Regions from separate parts of the Butyricimonas sp. BSD2780061689_150309_C8 genome, predicted to be linked through region 1. Evidence: riboswitches for the same ligand, from Rfam matches in the RefSeq annotation. Region 1 holds a riboswitch; each other region holds the start of a gene.

Region 1 (7,723 bases):
GATGGCTTTTCGATAGTCCAAGGCATAGTCGGCAGGTGATGGGGCTTGTCTTTCGGCCGGGCTTTGGCGGAATCCGCGGGAGTCCTGTTTGCCAAAGAGCCACGAGGGAAGCGGGGCCATGGACATATAGCCGCTCAGTATCCACGTGAAGACAAATATACCGAAAAAGAAACCCGTGATGTGGTGCCATTTGAACCACTGTTTCTTGTATGGAGAGCGGAGAAAGCCTTTTCGGCGAGCGAGCCAGTAGGAACGTATGCCGAGAACGAATCCGGTAAAACACATGAACATTCCGAGATAACATGCCCAGTACATGAATTGTGTCCATAAGTTCTGGTTACCTCGGATAACGGTGAAATACACCCAATGGGGAATGGCCCCACACCATGCCCAGAAACGATTGTCGGAATCGGTAAACTGCAGGATATTGGCGGTTCGGGAAGAGACGTAAAGCTGGTACTTTTCCGGACCGTCGAAGTAGAATTTGTAGATGGGAAATTCCCGCTTGTAGTGGGCGAGGGGTATCCACTGGTCGAGGGTGCGTAAGGTATCCACCCGGGTAATCTTTCGATCGGCACACCAGCGAGCAGCCCGGTTTTCACAGAGTGCGTCGTTAATAATGGGAGCCACGACATTAGTGTCTGCGTATAACTCAACGCTTTGGCGTCCCCCTCCTATACTGAATACGGGATCTCCATAAGGGTTGTTCAGAGAGAGGCTGTGGGTTGGCGTTTTGGCAGGGAGACGGAGTAACACGTCTTGGATAGCGGGCAAGCCATTCGTATCAAGAATTTCCGCACGAGTGAACCGATCTTCTTGGCTTACACGAGGAAAGGAGTGGTAGATCATCACGATTCCGGATATGAACCATGAAAAGCACAGGATACAGAGAATTAATCCCAGTATCCGGTGGATATGGATAAACAATTTGGTTAACATGGGCGGGTTAGTCTATATCGTCTGTTTTCTCGTATTTCTTTTTCTTCACGGTGATGTCTTCCCGTTGGTGTTTGGTGGCGAATTTCACGTGTTGGATGAAAAGTTCCTGTATGGCGGGATATTCTCCCAGTCCTTTGAGCAGGACGTTTACTTTATAGCCTTTCTTTTCCAGTTCGTCTTTCCAGTCCCCGGCGATGTCATTTTTGGCATGGTCTCCGGCTACGAACATAAAAGGAACAAGTGTTATTTCTTTTGCCTTATTCGCTTCGAGTTCGCGGATTACATCATCCATCGTGGGGTAACCTTCGATCGTTCCCACGTGGTAGTTCTTGTGTCCTTGGGCTTTCATCACGTAGTCGAGCATCCCGTAGGTTGAGTTTGCCGGGTGGTAGGTCCCGTGGCACACGAAGACGCAATCCCCTTTTTCCTTGTCCTTGATTGATGCGGCAATCGCTTTTACCACGGCTTGGTAATCCTCGGGAGAATGAAGAAGAGCTGTCCCTAAGCGAATGTCTTTGAACTTCGTTTGGTATGATGCAACTTCTTTTTGCAGGGCTTCCATTTCAATTCCTTCGATGATGTTCGTGGGTTGAAGGATCAAGTGGGTATAGCCGTCGGCAATCAGTTTGTTCATGGCTTCCGTCGGGTTGGGTTTGGTTATTCCTTTTTCTTTCAGACGGCGCATGATCATGCGGGAAGTGTAGGCTTCACGTACTTCCACTCCGGGGAATGTTTGTGCCACTTTTTTGTTGATGGCATCGATGGTCAAGGCTCGGGTATCATCGTGAGTTGTACCGAAGTGCACCATGAGAATGGCTACTTTGTCATTAGGACCGAGGGTCTTGAATATATCGGAATGTTTGAAACCACCGCCACCGTGGGCTAATACATTAAGACTGATAAAGAGGGATAGTATGATGATAATTGTTTTCATTATTTTTTAAATCTAATAGTTAAACTTGCAAAGAATGTTCTTCCCGGACTTAATGTTCCGAGATTAGAGCCGTAAGGCAGGTTCTGGGAATAGTCGAACAGGTTCTCGATTCCCGCGTTGATTTCGAAAAGGAACATACCCACGGGAGAGAAAGAGTGGTTCGTCGTCAGATTCCAGATTTGGTACTTGGGGGCGTCAATCTCTTGGGCTTTCACGAATTTTTTGCCTTGAATTCGTCCGTTTAGGTTCACGTTAAGACGATAGTTTGTCCATTCGTGCATGTAATTCGCCTTGACGGTTGCCGAGTGACGGATGCTTTCTTCCAAACGAATTTTGGTTTTCCTATCCCGGGCATCCACGTAGCTATATCCACCACCTAGAGAAAATCCCGCACCGAGGTAGCTGTTAACGGAAATATCAACTCCTTGTGTCCGGGCTTTGTCCAGATTCTCGTAAGTTTCTCGGGAAGTGACCTTGTTGGCTTCGTCTTCCGGTGTTAGGGGTAATTTCTTTGACTCTATAACGTTACGGAGGTCATTGATATACCCGTTTACGGAGATGTTACAGTACTTTCCCGCATATTCCGTGTTGAAAGCGTAGTAATTCGATTTCTCCGGTTTCAGATCGGGGTTCCCGATAACGACGGTTAATTTTCCTTTCTTGGCAGATTCCTTATAATAATAGAGGTCCGTCAACAAGGGAGCCTTGAATCCGGCTGCGTACGAGAGCCTGAAGTTGAAATTTCCTAGGCTGTACATGGCTGAAAGTTTGGGCGTAAACTGATTCTTGAATGCCTCGTGGTAGATGTAACGGAAACCGGGTACTAATTGGAGTTTTTTGAAAAGACGAATTTCGTCTTGTGCATAAAGAGCCAGCGTATAGACATCTTTACTCTCCGCCAGATCGGTGGGATTCTTTAAGTAGTCCTTGATGTACTCGGTTCCAATGGAAATTTTGTTGTACTTACCGATCTTGAATACTCCTTTTAGGTTGGCAGATAAGTAGCGTTGACGTTTGGTCAGGATTTCATCTCCAACGTGGGTGGTAGTGTCGCCCTTGGACTCGATGGCACGGGTGTATACTTTGTAGTACTCGTAGTTGTTGGCGTTGACATCCAAGCTAATATAAGCGGAATTACCAAACAGATATTTTCCCCCCAATCCCACGGCGTAGTTCTCGTATGACATATCATAGTCGAATCCGGAAAGGTCTTTAGCATCCTTGTTCACGGGACGGTCGAGTTCTTTGGTAAAGTAACTTCCTTCCACGTACAAGTTCAGATTTTTTGATGGATCGAAGGCAAAACGTTGGTTCACGATGTCCGAGTGAAATTTATCAGACACTTTGCGACGGGTAGGTACACTATCTTCTGTGATATTACTGAGTTGCCAGCCGTCAGATTGGCGCCTTTGATAAGAGGTTGAGGACGAGAATTTGCCAGCGTTGATGTCCGCGTTGACGTTCTCGATAAAACTGCCCTTGCCTCCTAATCGGGTCGTGGACACGATGTTCAGGGCGTCATGCGGCTGATCTGTGATAATGTTGATCACTCCCGCAATAGCGTCCGATCCGTAGAGGGAGGAGGCTGCACCTTTAAGGACTTCGATTCGTTTTACCCTACCCATGTCGATTCGGGAGAGGTCAACGTAACCGGAAATATCTCCGGTCATTTTCTTCCCGTTCACGAGAACAAGGATATAATCTCCTTTCATTCCGTTAAGGGTCATGTTTGTACCCATAGCTGTTGGTCGGAAACTAAACGAGGGATTTAGCATCACGAGGGCATCCTCGATGGTGGAGATTCCGCCTTTTTTGATGTCCGAGGCTGTCATGACCTCGACGGGGACTGGCGAGTCCTTTAATTTTCGGTGAGTTCCCGTTCCCGAAACAACGACTTGATCGAGGTTGATCAGTGATGTTTTCAGTTGGAACAGAATGTCACTTTTGCTACTACTGACTTTTATGGAACTGACTTCGTAACCGGAGTAACTGGCCCGGAGCGTGTAGGTACCGTCGGGAACTTTTTCGAGGACGAATTCGCCCTTGTTGTTCGTGGCGATTCCGATGCTTGTTCCGACTAATCGTACATTGGCCCCGATAAGTGCTTTCCCGCTTTTTGCATCGATCACTTTCCCTCTCAACGTGATCTGCCCTAGCGAGACGCTTGCCAAAGTCAGCATGAATAATGTAGTCAGTACTACAATTCTTTTCATTCGGGTTAAGTTTTAAAGTTTATAATAGTATTCCTGGCCCCGAGAATACGCTATTACCTGTGTTTGTCTCGGCAGGTCTCCTGACTACGCCTAAGAAAGATACCTTCCCGTCCTTACGAACAGTGGTGTAAGAACCTTTCTTTGAATCTCCTCGTTAGGGAGAAACGGGCATCACAGTAGCGGGCACTGTACCGGATTCTAACCGGTTTCCCTCTTGTATGTTAATTGAGCATTAACACATCACCTAAGACGGCACAAATGTATATATTTTTTGACAAAAGGTTACGGTTGGATGAGAAAAATGATACCGGGAGAAGGTATAGAGATTCGTTAGGGACATTGTTGGAGTTTTTATTATAGGGATTGGTTGTCAGTTTGTTATGATGATTGAATTATGGAAATAAAAAAATCATGTTGAAAAAGTATAATATAAAAAAATATATTACATTCGCGCCATGTTTTGGTGCGAAGCCTTCGGTCATGGAGGTGATGCTTAATAGGGAATCCGGTGTGAATCCGGGACTGTACCCGCAGCTGTAAGTTCCTGTACAAGGGATTTTGTACTTCAAATGTCACTGGTTATAAACTGGGAAGGCAACAAAATCCGGAACAAGTCAGAAGACCTGCCGAACTAGATAAACCATAGCTTTCGGGAAAAAAAGCGAGAGGGAAAAAGATGGATTTTACCTTAAACTCATGTTGCCCAAAAGACTATGTTAATAATGCTTATTCATTATTAATATATAGTTGTATGAAAAAAGTTGTTGTATTAGCATTGTTGCTGTTTGTGTGCGTCGGTTCGCTTTTCGCTCAAGAGAACGATAAGCGAAAGAAAAAGAGTATCACGGACTCTTTATTCCGTATCGATCAGGTGGATGTGATGCAGAAAAAGAAGAGGATTGATTTGTTGGGATTGGATGTGCCTTTACGTTTCGTTCCGATAACGGTGAGCAAGTTGTCTAGCCAGATGCTTGACCGGAAGGGAATTGTTGATCTGATGGATGCCGTTAAGTTTTTGCCGGGAATTGTAGCGAAAGACAAGCAATACGGGCAGTTTCAACAGTTTTCTATTCGCGGACAGGGGAGTGCGGTTGTTATGATTGACGGGATTCGCGATGAGCGGACGTTGAATAATAACGTGCCTTACGGGGATTTGGCTGCCGTGGAGTCTATCGAATTGTTGAAAGGACCCGCCGCTATTTTGGCCGGACATTCGGCTATGGGCGGAGTGTTGAATATCGTGCGCAAGAAAGCGTCTCCCGATTTTTCGGCCAACGCTCGTATCAGTTATGGTAGCTGGGATGAGAGACGGGCTACTCTTGGTTTCGGGGGAAAACTTGTGGGACCTCTCGAATATCGTGCCAATATCAATTATTCAACGGGTGACGGATGGCGTGAGGTGAATGCAAATCGTTTTTCCGTGTATGGTGTTTTGGGAGCTGATTTAGGAAAGTGGGGACGTATTGATGTGACCGGTAGTTATGCCGATGATGATTACACGACCGAGATCGGGGCTGCACCCGTTATGCCCGGTGATATGTTCTACGTGGACGGAGACAAACCGTACGCGCTGAAGGGGGATCGCCACCCGGAGGCGGATTACCGCGAGGTTTATAATGACTTTGCCAATAATTACATGAAACGGAAAGTATGGGATATGTCTGTGTCATACGTTTACCAGATCACGGATTGGATGAAGTTGAAAGAACGTTTTTCCTATTTCCACAGTGATTTGGATTATCATTGTATTGAGGGGCTTTCTTATCGTACCTCTAAGGATCCGATATATAAATGGTATTATTATAAGTCAGAAGACGAGAAGGTGTATGTTGACTTGGATACGGTTCAACGAGGAAATGCTGCCCGTCAGAATCCGTTGAATTTTAACCCGGACCACAAAAACGTGAATAATACGATCGAGTTGACCGGGAAGTTCGAGACAGGTTCCGTGTTACATAACTACACGTTGGGATGGACGTACAATTGTTTTGATTTCGCCCAGTATAACGGTTATGGAGATGACGATTTGTGGGGGCCCGGTTTGGATGCACTTTTGCCTGTGCGGGACCCGCATATCGTGCAAGGATGGTGGGACACGAAAGTTTCAGCCGTTTCTCTGCGCACGGAGAGAACGCATGGAATTTATTTGCATGACGTGATCGAATTCAATGATAAATGGAAGATGATGGCCTCGGGACGTGTGGATTTGTATAGCCGGAAAACATCAAGTGCTACGATTGATGACGGGAAACAGAAATATGAAACGAAGAACAGGAAAGAATGGAAAGAGGTGGAGACCTCGGCATTCACGTATCGGGTGGGTGTCGTGTATTTCCCTATGCCTGAATTGTCATTCTACGGTTCTATTTCTTCTTATTTCAATCCTGTAACCACAACATATAGTCCTACCGTGATGTATTTGGACCGCAAGGGTAACGAGTTCAATCCTGACGAGGATGGGGGCGAAGTGTTCAAGCCGGAAAAAGGGTATTCCACGGAAGTCGGTGTACGTTACACCTTGAACGAGATGGTGGATATTAACGCGAGTGTATTTTATATTCGTAAGTATAATATCGTGAAGAGTCTGGGTGACACGACTGTATTGGTGGATGGTGTTGCTACCGAGAAGAGTATTCGGGGACAAGTCGGAAGAGCCGACTCGCGAGGTTTTGACATTGAGGTGGTTGTTCGTCCGTTACCGACTTTACAAGTTACGGGAGGTCTCGGTTGGTCGGACTATCGTTTGCGGGAAATTGCCGAGAGCGGACGTTTCTCTAAATATAAGGAACAGAATAAAAATGTTCGTGCCACGGGTGTGCCTCGTACGACATTCTACGCTTATGCCGATTACACGATACCACGCGGGGTGCTAAAGAATTTGTCATTCCATTTAAGTGGGAATTTCAAGGATAAGGTGTTCCGGAATATAGATAACCGGTTGTACGATCCGGCCTTGTGGTTGATGGATGCGGGTATTTTCTACACGATCAAGAATCACGTAACACTGGCATTGAACATTAACAACTTGTTTGACAAGGAATATTTCGAGAGAACCACGATCATGGCGAAACCCCGGAATTATCAGGCATCGGTTTCCTATACTTTTTAATTAAAGAAAGGGAATTTGAAAGAAGTCAAGGAGGATGTCAAACTCCCTCCCCCTTTGGGGTATTGAGCCTGTAAGCAGTCTCGAATCGGCTCTCGCTCGACAGACAACGAGTAAACTCTCAGTCTGTTCTCGCTTACTCGCCGATTTCCCTCTATAAACAGAGGGAGAGCTGAAATACTCCCTGTTTTTGGGAAGAATCACCAGCTCCTCCTCTGTTTATAGAGGAGGTGGCCGAAGGTCGGAGGAGTTTATTTTGTAATAGAGAGAACTGTTCAGGCAGTTCTCTTTTTGTTATTGGCTAACGTAAATATATTCAGCTTGTCAGCTTGTTTTGCGGTTCTTTTTATACTTTTGCAGGCAGACAATTAAATCACAATCAATATAAAAGATATGAAGAGAACAGCATTTATTTTATTCGCCCTCGTTTTCGGAGGGTACATGATGGCCTATGCGCAGCAGAATACGACTGTACAGGACACGACAAAGCCTGTAGGCTACCAGTTTACTGATATCAAGAGATTGCCCGCT
Region 2 (7,723 bases), on a different contig from region 1:
TTGCCGACAAAGGGCCTGATCCTGAAGATTTAAACAAGCATCTGGAATATTGGCGAAAGATGGAAACTCAAAATGCAAGGAATGTTCAGACTCGTTTGATTTTATTACAGACGTATTACACGTGGGGTGAGGATTGGGATGTTGATTACAATAAATTGTTGAATTCGATCACAGTGGAAAAAGTGCAGGAGCTTGCCCGGAAAATCATGGCTGATGGGAATTTGAAGGAGGTGGTGGTAAATCCGACGACGATGGTTACTCGATGAATGGGCTATGGGTGTACTAGACCATGAACATAGTTTTAACATAGCATCTACACGGCATGAATACTCGTTGGTGTTCATGCCGTGTTAGAAAAGGCATGATGCCGGGTGGTTGGTGTTGAGGAAGGATAGCCTGACATGGGGCCTTGTGGCTCCCTGTTGTTTATTAGAAATAGATTTCTAACCTTTGTAGAGTATATTTTCCTAACTGCTGATTCACATGAATCATTAATTATTCAAAATTATGAAAACGATCTATTTATTTATCTGTATTGTGGTACTCTTGATGAGTTCTTGTGCGACTTCGAAAAAGAGTGTCCGGAAGGGGGAAGCAAACGTCCGGTACGAGCTTTTGGATGCGAGAACTTTTAAGATCACGAAATTTGCTCGTGACAAGACCTATGGGTACACGGAGGATAATCCAATCAAGGTAGGTGGGGGGATGGAAGGCCCTCTGAATGAACAACGCTTTTTGAACGCATTGGCAGGTCCTAACGGAGAGAAGGTTTCGTATAAACGTCAAGGGAGTTGCTGCCCGTTCAAGACCCCAAACGCAGTTTTCGGTGATAGTGGAATGTTGGATATGTACGAGATTAGCATCGAGGGGATGTCCCAAAAAATTATTCTTTATCTGAATATGTACGATTCAGAAACTTTGCAAGTGCCGGTAGGGTTCACATTGCGGAAATAGAAGCTTCAAAAGGCGAACACGATTAAGTGGGAGAGAGATACAAGATTTTGTTTCCAAGAAAAAAACGGGTATGAATGTACTGGGTATTATATTTTTTTGTACATTTGTCCCCGTTTTACGTCAAGAGTAGTGGACAGATTGAAAGAATATAAGATAGCCCACAGAGGCTTAGGGGAAGGCGTTCACACTTTCGAGTTTGTCATGGATGGCAGTTTTTTTGATTGTTTTGACGCGACAAAAGGAACGAAAGGAAAAGTAAACGCGAGAGTAAATATCGTGAAATCATCCCTGCTGATGGAGGTTCGGATGACGATCGAAGGGACGGTAGAAGCAATTTGCGATCGCTGTCTGGAGGAAATGGAGTTACCAATTAGCGGAGAATTGAACTTGTACGCGAAGTACGGGGAGAGAGAGGAAGGAAATGATGATGATTTTATTATCTTGGCTCAAGATGATGATTATCTGGATTTGAGTGAACCGCTATATGAGGTGTATATGCTAAATTACCCGCTTCGCGTGGTTCACCCGGAGGGAGAATGTAACGAGGAAATGGAGCATGTACTGGAAGAGTTGACAATGGAAGAAGAGAATGATAAGATTGATCCCCGCTGGGATGAATTGAGGAAATTAATTAATAATAACTAAATAAAACTAGAGAGAAATGGCACATCCTAAACACCGAATCTCTAAACAGAGAAGGAATAAAAGAAGAACTCACGATAAGGCAACGGTTCCTGCAATAGCAAAGTGTTCAAATTGTGGTGCTGCAGTTCAGTATCATACTGTATGCCCGGAATGTGGGTATTACAGGGGTAAATTGGCTATTGAGAAAGCAGTTGTTGCATAATTTTGATGCAATGATAAAGATTGCCTTAGATAATACAGCCCCCTGTACTAGGGGGCTATGATTGTATATAGGTGTCTGATTCTATTATTCAATTTGAAAATTTTTATTTTATGGAAAGGCCAAGAGCGGTAATCACAGGGGTAGGAGCGTATTATCCCGACTATATTCTAACTAACGAGGAGTTGAGCCGGATGGTAGATACCACAGACGAATGGATCATGACTCGAATCGGTATAAAAGAGAGACGTATTTTGCGGGATGCCGGTAAAGGCAGTGCTTACCTCGGGGCCAGAGCGGTGGAGGACTTGTTTCGTAAAACAGGTTTGAAACCGGAAGAAGTTGATTTATTGATTTGCTGTACGGTTACGGCCGACATGCATTTCCCTGCTAACGGGAACGTGATTTCCGATATGGTGGGAATAAAGAATGCTTTTAGTTTTGATCTTAATGCCGGATGTTCCGGTTTCCTATATGGCTTGATCACGGCGACGCAGTACGTGGAGAGCGGGCGTTATAAAAAAGTGATTGTCGTGGGAGCTGAAAAGATGTCCGCGATTACGGATTACACGGATCGGGCAACTTGTCCTATTTTCGGAGACGCGGCTGCCGCCGTGTTGCTGGAGCCGACAACTGAAGATTTGGGGGTAATTGACCACATATTGCGTTCGGATGGAATGGGACGTGTTCACCTACACATGAAAGCAGGTGGCTCTTTGAAACCGCCAACCATTGATACGGTTTTAGCCCGGGAACATTATATTTACCAGGAAGGACAGCCCGTGTTTAAACATGCTGTATCGAACATGGCAGACGTGTCGGTGGAAGTGATGGAACGCAATAACTTGTCCTCGGAGGACGTGGCTTGGCTGGTACCTCATCAGGCAAACCTGCGTATTATCAAGGCTACCGGGGAACGAATGGGGTTACCCAAAGAGAAGGTCATGGTTAATATCCAAAAATACGGTAACACGACCTCGGCAACAATCCCGTTGTGTCTGTATGAATGGGAGGACCAACTGAAGAAGGGGGATAATTTGATCCTTGCTGCTTTTGGTGCCGGATTTACATGGGGTGCCATTTATTTGAAATGGGGATATACTCATAAGGGTTAGATTGTATCGATAATACGATATACGAGGCTGTTCGGTTATTTCCCGGACAGCTTTTTTTGATTTCAGAAGATGGGTGTAAGATATTTTAGCTGATTATTAGAAAATAATTGTTTTTTTCATTAAGAAATAAATTATTTTATATATTTGCGTCGATTTTGGTGAGTCCCATGCTATCTGCATGGGATGTAAGGGAATCCGGTGAGAGTCCGGAACAATACCCGTTGCTGTAATCTCTTTCCCGTTACACGGGAAATGCTTAGTCTCCTCATGCCACTGGTTCGTCCGGGAAGGCGACATAAGCGGAGAAAGTCAGAAAACCTGCCTAAATTAGATGTTTTTATTGTTCTCGGGAATAAGGATGATAAAAAGGAAAAAATAATAGCTATTGTTTTTATTAACAGTAACATTTATGAAGCCACGGATGTGCGTGATGTGTGCTGTCGTGTGGCGTTTATAATGTTTATGAAAAAATAATAAACATGAAAAGTATCTTATTGCTAGTATGTGGCGTACTTGTATTGAATTTTGCGCCAATGTCAAGACTTATGGCGATTCAACCGGAGGTGATGGCTGATACGGTGAAAACGGTGAAATTAACCGGAAAAGTCGTGGATGTTGAAACAGGGGAAGCAATACCTTTATCAACTCTCATGGTGAAAGAGTTAGGTTGGGGGAGTGTTTGCGATACGGAAGGAAAATTTAAAATTGACGTGCCTGCCAATCGTAAAGCAACTTTGACGGTTCGTTCTGTCGGGTATGAGACTCGTGAAGTTGATGTGGCTCCTGGAACGATCTCTGGGCTTGTTATTAAGCTGAAGAAGAGTTTGTTGGATTTGGACGAGGTGGTTATTACAGGTACGAGAACGGAAAAGGTGATTTCCGAGGCTCCCGTGATGACTCGTGTCGTTTCTGCCGAGGAGTTACAACGAAATGATTACGAGAGTATGATGGATGTTCTGGAGTACAATATTCCGGGGCTTCGTTTTAACGTGGACCCTCGCGGTAATAATATCCAGATTCAGGGATTGGAAAATAGTTACATCCTTATCTTGGTTGATGGGGAGAGGTTATCTCAGACTCCCGGGGGACCTATCGATTTCGATCGGCTGAGTACGTCCAATATTAAACGGATCGAGATTTTGAAAGGTGCGGCTTCTGCTCTTTACGGGTCAAGTGCCATGGGTATGGTTGTGAATATTATCACGGATTCTCCGAAACGCTCTTTGGAAGGCTGGGCAAAAGCTCGTTATTCTAAGTTTAATGATCTGCAGTTGGATGCGGGGATCGGGTTGGCTCACAAGGGATTTTTCTCCCAGACTCTTTTTCGTCGTAATTCCACGGATGGGTATGATCTTACGCCCGAAACACCCCAGTCTTACACGATGAATCCTTCACATGATATGAATATAGAGGAGAAGGTAGGATGGAATAATGAACGGACGAAAGTGGTGGCTTCAGCTTCTTTCTATTGGAATGAAGTAGAGAATCCTCCCAAGGGAGAATCTCCAACGCATTATCGCAGTTTAAACAAAACATTCCGGGCATCATTGGAGCATGCCTTCGGGGAAAAGAATAAGTTGTATGCGGTGTATTACGGAGATTTTTATACTCGTAAGACCGTGTATGATTTGATTGATCTTGCAGATAGTACGAATGCGACTTCTCACGAGCAGACAGCCCGTTTGACAGATATTTATAGTCCTTTGAAGAACGTGGAGATTGTTGGAGGAATTGAATGGAACTGGACTCGGAATTATAATAAGATGCAATACGGTAAGGAACAAACCGTGAGAAAAGTGAACGATGCGAATGTTTTCGTGCAGGTGGATTGGCAGATATTGCCGGAGCTGGATTTGGTAGGAGGTTTCCGTTACACGCACCATTCTGTTTTTGGTGACGCATATACCCCGAAAGTAAATTTGATGTATGCCCCGGGCAGTTTTAAATTCCGTGCCGGGTATAGTCGGGGATTTAAGGCTCCCGGCTTGACGGAGTTGTATTCTGATTTTGACATGGGAAGTGTGTCGCATAATGTTGGAAATCCAGATTTGAAACCGGAGTATTCCAATTATTTATCGGTTTCGGCGGAATATACTTACAATGGACGGTTGAATGCAAGCGTGGAAGGGTACCAGAACACGATAAAAGATAAAATTAATTCTTTTGTTATTGACGTGGAAGATCCGGAACCGGGACAATTGGGAGCGGAAATGCATTATGCAAATGTGGAGGCCGTGCGTATACGCGGGGCAGAAGGAACATTGACTTATTACCCGGTTAAACAATTGTTGCTGAGGGGAACTTATGCTTATACTGACGCGAGAGATCGGGAGACGGATTTGCAATTGTCCGGAAATTCAAAACACGCCTTGAATTTTACCACGACATTACGCGGTAAATTATTGAAACGGGATGGTTCTGTTTCTCTCTCCGGACGGTGGACTTCTAAGAAATTGTCACAGAGTAAATCCACTGAAACGGACGATAGCGGTCAAGAAATAGAGGTGATTCGTGAAAATACAAAACCGGCTTATAGTCTTTGGAAATTGGTGGCCCAATATACGCCTTGGCAAAAGAAGTTTATGAGGTTGACGTTAACAGGCGGAATTCAGAATTTATTTGATTATACGGACACGGAACATTACACGACGTATGATGCCGGACGTCGATTCTTCGGTTCCGTGATATTCCGTTTCTGACAACATGAGAATCTTTAACTTAATATTGATATAGAATGAAAAAGTTTAATTTAAAATCATGCCTCATGCTATTGGCTTGTCTGGCATTTTCGTTTAACTTTATGGCTTGTACAGATGATGATGGTGACGGTGATGATGATCAGGCGGAAGGAACTTTGAAAGAGTTTTTTTCTGATTCTTATGCTAGTGGATGGCAGTATTTTTCTTTTGCCAAAGGTGATTTTGTTAACTTGACAGCAGAACAAGCAGAAAGTAGTTTGGATTGGGATATTGCCTTTAACCGTTATTATGTGAAAACCAATAGTGGTACTTCTGGTAAAGGAAAAGGTGGATTGTTTGATTCCGGGGCAGCAACTTTTGATGCAGCCACAGTGAATGCAGATTCTGAATTTGTAGAAGATGATTCATTGAATATTATGACTACGATGGGCAGTTTTGCGAAAGAGTCTTATAATCCGGGTGTAGAATGTGAAGGGTCTAATAGTTGGGCTTGGTATAAGTACCAAGAGGGGAATTGGTATTATAATCACAATATTTTTGTTGTACGTACTGCTGATGGTGAAAGTTATGCAAAGATTACGTTCGACACTTATAAGGATGCATTGAATAATTCTGGACATATTCAATTTCGTTATAAATATGAAGAAGGCGATAGGTTGCCTTCACAGAGGGAGTTGACGGTGTCTGTGATGAAACAAAAATGGAATTATTTTTCTTTTTCGAAAGGAGAGTTTTTGGATATAACGGATGAAGAAGCAATGGCAAGTTCAGAATGGGATTTTGCTATTGATCGTTTTTATATTCGTACAAATAGTGGTACTTCTGGAAATGGAAAGGGAGGGGCTTTAGATACGAAGAAGACTAAATTTTCTGATGTAGCAACGATCTCGATTGACGGATATAAGGTAGATAAAGAGTGTCGATTAATGACTGATATGGGAAAATTTGAGCAAGTGAGTGCTTCTCCTGCTTATGTATGTGAAGAGACTGAAGGAGCTTGGTATTCTTCTGCAGCTGGAGGAAAGGATGCCTCGATGAATAATAATATCTTTGTGATAAAGACTGCTGATGGAAATAATTATGCAAAGGTTGTTATGAAATCTTACGAGTCGGAAAGGATGCAAGGTAAAATTACTTTTGAATATATCTATCCTGCAAAGTGACAGGAGGTAAATAATAGTGTTTGTCCCCCGGAGTTTAGGCTCCGGGGTAATTTGGTTTATTAAAATCTGATGTTATGGGATTGAAATCTTTTGTTCGTACACGTAAAAAGATATTGTTAAAGGTGGGGATAGTGATTATCCTACTTTGCTGTATCTGGGGACTTTATTCCCGTTACCTTGCCCCGACTCGGGTTGCATTAATTAATTTCCCCGCTTATCAGGCATCTAGTATCGCTTTGGCGAATGACAGTCGGATGATACAAGTAGATGCATTAAAACCGGAGGATGCAAGTAAGTTGAAAAATTACGATGTTGTTTTATTTTTTGGTCCCGGATTACGTTTAAACGGAGAACAAGCCGCGGCTATTCAGACTGCAGGGGCGAAAGGAACTGCGGTGTATACTTTAATATTTTCTTCTGGGGTAATTACAAATCATAATGTGGATAGTCTTCAGCAGGAACGCATTGGAGATTATTACGGAAATGGTAATAAGACGAATTACCGTAATCTGCTTTATTTCTGCCGTGCAGAACTCGACAAGCATAAGCTTTTTACAACGATGCCGGCTGATCCGCAACATTTGCCTTCTAATTTTTATTGGCATTTGGGAGATGATAACTATTTTACGGATTTGGACGGGTACAACAGCTATTATCGTAAAAATGGTTTTTATAAGGAGGGGGCTCCTTCCATAGCTATTGTTTCCGGCATGACTTCTCCTTTAAGTGGTAACCGGGCGAATGTGGATACTCTGGTTGTTAGTTTGGAACGTGCAGGTTTTAACGTGTATCCCGTTTATGCGGCAGGAAAACGTTTACAGATGTTGCAGGAGGTTTCTCCCGATGCCGTGATTTATCTGCCGATGGGGCGTTTGGGAAGTGATAAAAGCGTGGAGTGGTTACGGGAACGTAATATCCCGTTGTTTTGTCCGTTAACTCTTTTGCAGG
Region 3 (7,723 bases), 120 kb from region 1:
TAGTTGATCACCCCGTTAAATTCCTTGACTGCCTTCTTACGGCTATTGAAAGGTTTTTCCGGATTTGCTTTCTCCACGGTCACCGCATCCATCACGTTCGCACTGGTAAATCCCCGAAAACCTTTCGGGTAACCGTTCCCTCCGGGAAATCCCAACTGGACGGCATTTCTCATCCATACTTTCCGTTCCGTTATCGCCCCGAAAGCCGCGGACTGTCGTTTTTGCGGTTCCTGGCTCGGTTTATGCGAGATGCTTGTCCCCCGGCAATAATTTTTCCCGTTTGGTCCCCCGTAAGTGATCACGTTACCGAACTTACCCCGAATCTTTCCAAGTGGATTTACAAATTCCGCCATATCCTGTTATTTTTATGTTCCTCGCCAGCAAAGATACACAAATAAACCAATGTAGTTACATTTTCAAGCTAAATAAATCAATTATTACATGTATTATTCATGAGATATAAGTGATCACTTTCATGTAAAGCGCTATTAGAACGCTATTAAATCCCTATTAAATCGCTATATATAATAGCGTTTTAAAAGAGTTTTATTTGCGTATTAAAAATATTCTATCTACTTTTGCTCATGAATTAATACACGAGTGATTATCAAATAATTATTATCATGGAAAACACATTATCTATTCCTGTAGCTTTTCTGGCACAAGGCTCTATCCGGATTGACGGGATAACCTATTACCGACACGGCAATAAAGTTCGGGCCTGCAAATCACGACGGAGTCCTAAAAAAACAAGAACCGAGGGGGAAGAGGAATCCTCCAGCCGTTTCACGGAAGCCCGTAAAATGTGGAGAATCTACCGTCGTGCCATCGGGGATTTGCCGATATGGAAACTCATGGCCAAGGAGATGGGAATAAATAAAAGCGATTCCTTATTCCATTCTCAAAACGGGGGATGTTTTCGCCCGGGAGAAGGGGTATGGGCTTTCCCGACATTCCGATTCTCGACAGGCACGCTGGACGCACCGGTGATCACGAGTGTCACAAGGGAAGGATGGTCCGTGACCCTAAACTGGGAAAATGACATTGACTGCCCGAAAGCGAGCGTGTCAGATCAAGTGTACGTGGGATATTTTTACGGGACCTTACCCCGCGCCCCGCAAATGATCACGTGCCTTAACTCGTTCCGGGGCGACGGCAAAGTGACCGTGGACATCCCGGCAGCGAAACAACCGGAAGGGACACCCCTACATCTCTACTTGTTTTTCGGCAATAAAGATACCACCCGTTTCTCTCCAAGCGTGTACACGGGAGTGTAATGTTCATGCAGCTCTCCTACCCCCCAAAAAATTTAAAACCAAAAGGACATGACACTTAGAGGATACATCCATATCTACACGGGAAACGGGAAAGGGAAAACAACCGCGGCCTTCGGACTGGCCGTCCGGGCTTTATGTGCCGGGAAAAGTGTTTTCATCGGGCAATTCGTCAAGAGCATGAAATATAACGAAACAGCCATAGAACCCTTGTTCGACCACCTTGTTATCCAGCAATTCGGAGAAGGCTGCTTCATTGAAAGAGAACCCACCCCGGCAGATATACAAGCAGCTCACGAAGGGCTGGAAATATGTCGCCAACATCTTATGGAAGGTAAATTCGATATGGTTATCTTGGACGAACTGACAATTGCCTTGTATTACTCCATGCTTTCCCTGGAAGAAGTGTTAAATGTTCTCCGCCAACGCTCCCCTCACACCGAAGTCGTAATTACCGGACGTTACGCACCCCAGGAATTAATCGATATAGCAGACCTCGTAACAAATATGCAAGAAGTGAAACACTATTATTCGCTTGGCGTCCTGTCCCGTAACGGGATTGATCATTGAAAACCTCGCCTAACAGCGGTTCATTCCAATGAAATAAAAATCTTTTATACAATTTATTGCCTAATTAAAAATTACAACCTATTTTCGCATCGTCATAGTTTCATACACCACTTCGTGTTGTGTTGAATGAAAAAGGGAATCCGGTGGAAATCCGGAACAATACCCGTTGCTGTATTTCCCCCTTTTAAAGGAAAAGTTTATCGTACGTTTGCCACTGGTCAGAATGCTGGGAAGGCACGATAAAAGGGATAAGTCAGAAGACCTGCTATGATCGAGATAGATTTGCATCTGCGGGATTCAGATGGTAATCAGGTATAGATGGCAAGGTCATTCTGTTTTTGATTTACCGTTTCAGGTTTTTCCCGCTCGCATAAATATCTCTCTCGAAGTTTTATAAAAACTATTACATATGAAACAAGTACTATTATTATTCACGTTTATCGTTTTTCTGATGCTATCCGGTTGTCAGACGAAAACAAAGTCCACAAGCGCCTTCACGAAGGAAGTTTACACACCGGAATACGCCACGGGATTCGACATCATGGGAGCTGATAACACGGAAAGCACGATTATTCACGTGCGTAACCCCTGGCAGGGAGCGGAAGGCGTTGAAATGTCCTACTTCGTGGCTCGGAACGGGGAGCAGGCACCGAAAGATTTTGACGGTGTGATTATTCCCGCAGGAGCGAAACGAATTGTATGTATGTCATCCACTTACATCGCCATGCTGGATGCCATTAACCAAGTGGATCGGGTAGTAGGAGTTTCCGGAATGAATTATGTTTCCAACCCGTATGTCCTTGCACACAAAGAAACCATAAAAGACATGGGGGCGGAAATAAATTATGAACTTCTTGTCGGGTTGGCCCCGGATCTTGTATTACTATACGGCATCGGGGACGCACAATCAACCGTGACGGACAAACTAAAAGAATTGAATGTTCCTTATATGTACGTGGGAGAATACCTGGAAGAATCTCCGCTGGGCAAGGCCGAATGGCTGGTTGCCATTTCCGAATTGACGGATAGCCGGGAAACAGGTACAAAAGTATTTAGAGAGATTCCCGAACGTTATAACAACATGAAACAGTTAACGGCAAACGTGGAAAAACGTCCTACCGTCATGCTGAACACACCGTGGAATGACAGTTGGGCCATGCCTTCCATGAAAAGCTACGTGGCACAATTAATCACGGACGCGGGGGGAGATTATATTTACAAAAAAAACACCTCTAACGGGGCCGAACCCATCGGACTGGAAACAGCCTACGGGTTGATTCGCGAGGCTGACGTGTGGTTGAATGTAGGTATGGCGACGACTCTCGACGAGTTGAAGATCATGAATCCGAAATTCAAGGATGCAAAAGCCATCCAGGAAAACGAGGTCTATAATAATAACCTGCGCTTAACTCCCGAAGGGGGAAATGATTACTGGGAATCGGCTGTTGTACGCCCGGACATCGTACTCCGTGACCTGATCAAAATCTTACACCCGGAACTGGTGACGGAGGATTTGTATTATTACAGGCACTTGGAATAGTTTAAAATTTAGAGTTTAGAATGAAAAAAGCATCTACCCCCACCAGCTCCCCCTTACACAGGGGGAGAGACGAATGCGAGAAGGCGCTAAGATATTACAATGTAGCGTATCCTACCCCTCGTGTAAGGGGGAGGTAGAGGGGGTTGTTAAAGCGTCGGCCTTGTACGGCTGGAATCTAAAATCATAACTCAAGAAATTAACAACAGTGATGTCATTTTCAATTGTCCATTTTCAATTTTCAATTTTATCGTGAAACGCAATTCGATCATATTCCTTTTCCTGGGTCTGCTGACTTTCGTGTTGTTCGTACTCGACTTGTTGTCGGGGGATTCGGCACTTTCCGTCGGGCAGGTTTGGAACGTGTTCACGGGTAACGAGACGGATATGACAACCCGGAATATCGTGCTGTCGATTCGATTGGTGAGAGTGATCGTCGCCATTTTGATCGGTGTGGCTCTTTCGATAAGCGGCTTGCAGATGCAGACCGTTTTCCGGAACCCGTTGGCAGATCCTTACTTGTTGGGAGTAAGTTCCGGATCGGGATTAGGCGTTGCTTTCTTTATCTTGGGAGCTCCCCTGCTGGGACTGGCACATTCCGGTTTTTGGCAGTCGGTAGGTATTGTCGGGGCCGGATGGGGCGGGGCCGTCATGGTTCTGTTACTGATTGCCATCATCAGCCGTTACGTGAAAAATATTCTTGGAGTGTTGATCATGGGAGTGATGATCGGTTACATCGCGGGAGCCATCATACAAATTTTACAGTACTTGAGTTCTGCCGAGCAATTGAAAATGTTTTTCCTGTGGTCGATGGGCTCCCTGGGACACGTCACGACCACGAAACTATTTATCATGATTCCCGTGATTTGCGTGGGCGTCATTCTCTCGATTTATTGTATCAAGGCATTAAATCTTCTTCTACTCGGGGAGAATTACGCCCAGACGATGGGACTCAATATACGGCGCGCCAGAACGCTTATTTTCGTATCGACAACATTGTTGACCGGAACCGTGACGGCATTTTGCGGCCCGGTAGGCTTTCTCGGACTTGCCGTGCCTCACGTGGCCCGTATGTTGTTTAACGATGCGGATCACCGGACGCTTTTGCCGGGAAGTATATTGCTGGGAGTCGTGGCCATGTTACTATGTGATATTATTGCTAAAACACTCGTGCTACCCATAAATTGTATTACCGCCCTGCTGGGAATTCCGGTAATTATTTGGGTGGTATATAAAAACCTTCGACCGGCATGATACAACTGGAATCTTTAACACTAGGATACGGGCAAGAGGTTCTGCTTGACCGGGTATCGGCCAACTTGGACGGGGGTGGACTGATCGCCCTGCTGGGACGTAATGGTAGCGGGAAAAGTACCTTACTACGGGCCACGGCGGGATTAGGGAAAATCAAGTCCGGGCGAATATTGCTGACCGGGAAAGACCTTACCGGGTTGCGACCGGAGGAACTGGCTCGTACCGTCAGTTTCGTGACGACCGAAAAGGTACGGATTCCTAACCTGAAATGCCGGGATGTAGTTGCCCTCGGGCGGGCTCCCTACACGAACTGGGTAGGACGACTGCAACCACGCGACCGGGAAATCGTTGATAAATCCCTAGCATTACTCGATATGTCCACCTATGCCGAACGAACAATGGACCAAATGTCGGACGGGGAATGCCAGCGAATCATGATCGCCCGGGCTCTCGCGCAAGACACCCCCATCATCCTGCTTGATGAACCCACCTCTTTTCTGGACCTACCGAACCGTTACGAACTGGGGGTTCTACTACAAAGACTGGCTCACGAACAAAACAAATGCATTCTTTTTTCAACCCACGAACTGGATATTGCCCTCACGCTCTGCGATTCCATCGCCTTGATTGACCGTCCGCATTTGCATTACCTGCCCACGCGACAGATGATCAACAGCGGTCATATCGAACGCTTGTTCCGGAACGAAACCATCACGTTCGACCCGAAAGAATTGCGTATCCGTGTCCGATGAAAGACTGCTTAAGAGAGGCGTTAAACTTGTCGTTCATTTTCGATAATCATAGAAAATTGAGTATCTTTGTTTTATTATTATCCATAAACGAACGCATATGAGTGAGAAAATTTATCCCATAGGTATCCAGAATTTCGAGAAAATCCGAAAAGAAGGTTATTTCTATATTGACAAGACTGCCTTGATTTACCGACTGGTAAAAACGGGTAGTTATTACTTTCTCAGTCGCCCGCGTCGTTTTGGAAAGAGCTTGTTAATTTCCACGCTCGATGCCTATTTCCGGGGAGAAAAAGAATTGTTTAAAGGATTGGCAATAGAGAAACTGGAAAAAGATTGGGTGAAACGCCCGGTACTGCATATTGATCTGAATATCGGAAAATACGATGCTCCCGACAGCCTGGACAAGATATTGAACGAGGCTCTAGTGAAGTGGGAAACGGTGTTTGGCACGGGTGCCGGGGAAAGCACTTTGGCGTTACGTTTCAAAGGTGTCGTGGAACGCGCCTATAAGCAATCCGGACAACGGGTTGCCATCCTTGTTGACGAATACGACAAACCCTTGTTACAAGCTATCGGCGACGAGGAACTTCAACGGGAATACCGTAACACTCTAAAGCCTTTCTATGGTGTACTTAAAACCATGGACGGGTGTATCCAGTTTGCCATGCTCACGGGTGTGACTAAATTCGGGAAGGTAAGCGTGTTCAGTGACCTGAACAACCTGGAAGATCTTTCCATGTGGAACGAATATGTCACTCTTTGCGGTGTCAGCAATCAAGAAATACATGAAAATTTAGAAGAAGAATTACATGAATTTGCCAAGGTTCAAAGCATGACATACGATGAAGTCAACACGGAACTGGAAAAATGGTATGACGGGTATCACTTCACGCATAATTCTATCGGCATATACAATCCGTTTAGTCTGCTTAGCGCATTCAAGCGGAAAGATTTTGGCAATTACTGGTTCGAAACGGGCACACCCACCTATCTCGTGGAGCTACTGAAACGCAATCATTATGACCTGGAACGCATGGCATCCGAAGAAACCAGCTCAGACGTATTGAATAGTATTTACGGGGACGAACAGCCTATCCCCGTGATCTTCCAGAGCGGGTACCTCACGATAAAAGGCTATGACAAAGAATTCGGATTGTATCGCCTAGGATTTCCAAATAAAGAAGTGGAGGAAGGTTTTATCAATTTTCTGATGCCTTTTTACACCCGGTTCAATAAAATTGAGGCTCCATTTGAAATTCAAAAATTCGTTCGTGAAATACGTACAGGACAACTGGATGCCTTTTTCAATAGATTGAAAAGTTTTCTGGCCGATACTCCTTACGAGCTGATCAGCGAACAAGAACGTCATTATCAAAACGTGCTTTTCATCATCTTCAAGCTGGTAGGTTTTTACACGGAAGTCGAGTATCACACTTCCGAGGGACGTGTGGATCTCGTGTTGAAAACCAACGATTACATTTACATCATGGAATTTAAACTGAATGGCAGTGCCGAAGAGGCCTTGCAACAAATCCATGACAAGCATTACGCTCAACCATTCCAATCAGATAAACGCAAGATATTTAAAATTGGCGTGAACTTCAGTTCGAAAACAAGGAATATCGAGAAATGGATCGTGGAGCCATAACCAGTATATTCAATTTTTAAAACATAGCTATCTTCGATAATCATATAAAATTGAATATCTTTGTTCTATTATTATCCATAAACGAACGCACATGAGTGAGAAAATTTATCCCATAGGTATCCAGAATTTCGAGAAAATCCGGAAAGAAGGTTATGCTTACGTTGACAAAACCGCCTTGATTTACCGATTGGTGAAAAAAGGAAGTTATTACTTTCTCAGTCGCCCGCGTCGTTTTGGAAAGAGCCTGTTAATCTCCACGCTCGATGCCTATTTTCTCGGAAAAAAGGAGTTGTTTAACGGGTTGGCCATGGAAAAATTAGAGAAGGATTGGATTCGGCGGCCCGTGCTACACCTGGATCTCAATATTGGAAAATATGATGCCCCGGATAGCTTGGATAAAATACTCGAAGAGGCCATATCAAAATGGGAAGTACTTTACGGCACCGGAGTCGGAGAGTCTACCTTAGCCCTACGTTTCAAAGGAATCGTGGAACGAGCCTGCCAGCAATCCGGCCAACGAGTAGCCATTCTCGTTGACGAGTACGACAAACCCTTGTTACAAGCTATTGGAAATGAGAATCTTCAACGAGAATACCGTAACACGTTGAAACCTTTCTACGGAGTGCTCAAAACAATGGATGGTTGCATCCAATTCGCCATCTTAACCGGGGTAACCAAATTCGGGAAA

Evidence for each region. A riboswitch is a leader RNA that binds a small molecule or an ion and turns the genes downstream of it on or off. The one in region 1 is predicted to bind cobalamin.
Region 2: another riboswitch for cobalamin. It lies ahead of I2I33_RS00580 (TonB-dependent receptor); the one in region 1 lies ahead of I2I33_RS04625 (TonB-dependent receptor).
Region 3: another riboswitch for cobalamin. It lies ahead of I2I33_RS05065 (ABC transporter substrate-binding protein); the one in region 1 lies ahead of I2I33_RS04625 (TonB-dependent receptor).

The regions. Positions count from the first base shown of each region.
Region 1 covers NZ_JADMSV010000003.1:34,928-42,650, reverse strand. The annotation lists gene I2I33_RS04640 (PepSY domain-containing protein) at 1-939, opposite strand, end outside; gene I2I33_RS04635 (sirohydrochlorin cobaltochelatase) at 947-1,873, opposite strand; gene I2I33_RS04630 (TonB-dependent receptor) at 1,873-4,086, opposite strand; cobalamin riboswitch at 4,139-4,349, opposite strand; cobalamin riboswitch at 4,531-4,732, shown strand; gene I2I33_RS04625 (TonB-dependent receptor) at 4,838-7,195, shown strand; gene I2I33_RS04620 (aminopeptidase C) at 7,586-7,723, shown strand, end outside.
Region 2 covers NZ_JADMSV010000001.1:171,029-178,751, reverse strand. The annotation lists gene I2I33_RS00605 (M16 family metallopeptidase) at 1-266, shown strand, start outside; gene I2I33_RS00600 (hypothetical protein) at 508-954, shown strand; gene I2I33_RS00595 (YceD family protein) at 1,084-1,599, shown strand; gene rpmF (50S ribosomal protein L32) at 1,616-1,801, shown strand; gene I2I33_RS00585 (beta-ketoacyl-ACP synthase III) at 1,912-2,913, shown strand; cobalamin riboswitch at 3,053-3,254, shown strand; gene I2I33_RS00580 (TonB-dependent receptor) at 3,393-5,612, shown strand; gene I2I33_RS00575 (HmuY family protein) at 5,648-6,775, shown strand; gene I2I33_RS00570 (cobaltochelatase subunit CobN) at 6,850-7,723, shown strand, end outside.
Region 3 covers NZ_JADMSV010000003.1:152,174-159,896, forward strand. The annotation lists gene I2I33_RS05050 (hypothetical protein) at 1-353, opposite strand, end outside; gene I2I33_RS05055 (hypothetical protein) at 624-1,277, shown strand; gene cobO (cob(I)yrinic acid a,c-diamide adenosyltransferase) at 1,326-1,844, shown strand; cobalamin riboswitch at 1,923-2,129, shown strand; gene I2I33_RS05065 (ABC transporter substrate-binding protein) at 2,296-3,384, shown strand; gene I2I33_RS05070 (FecCD family ABC transporter permease) at 3,682-4,635, shown strand; gene I2I33_RS05075 (ABC transporter ATP-binding protein) at 4,632-5,387, shown strand; gene I2I33_RS05080 (ATP-binding protein) at 5,485-7,035, shown strand; partial or broken gene I2I33_RS05085 (ATP-binding protein) at 7,127-7,723, shown strand, end outside.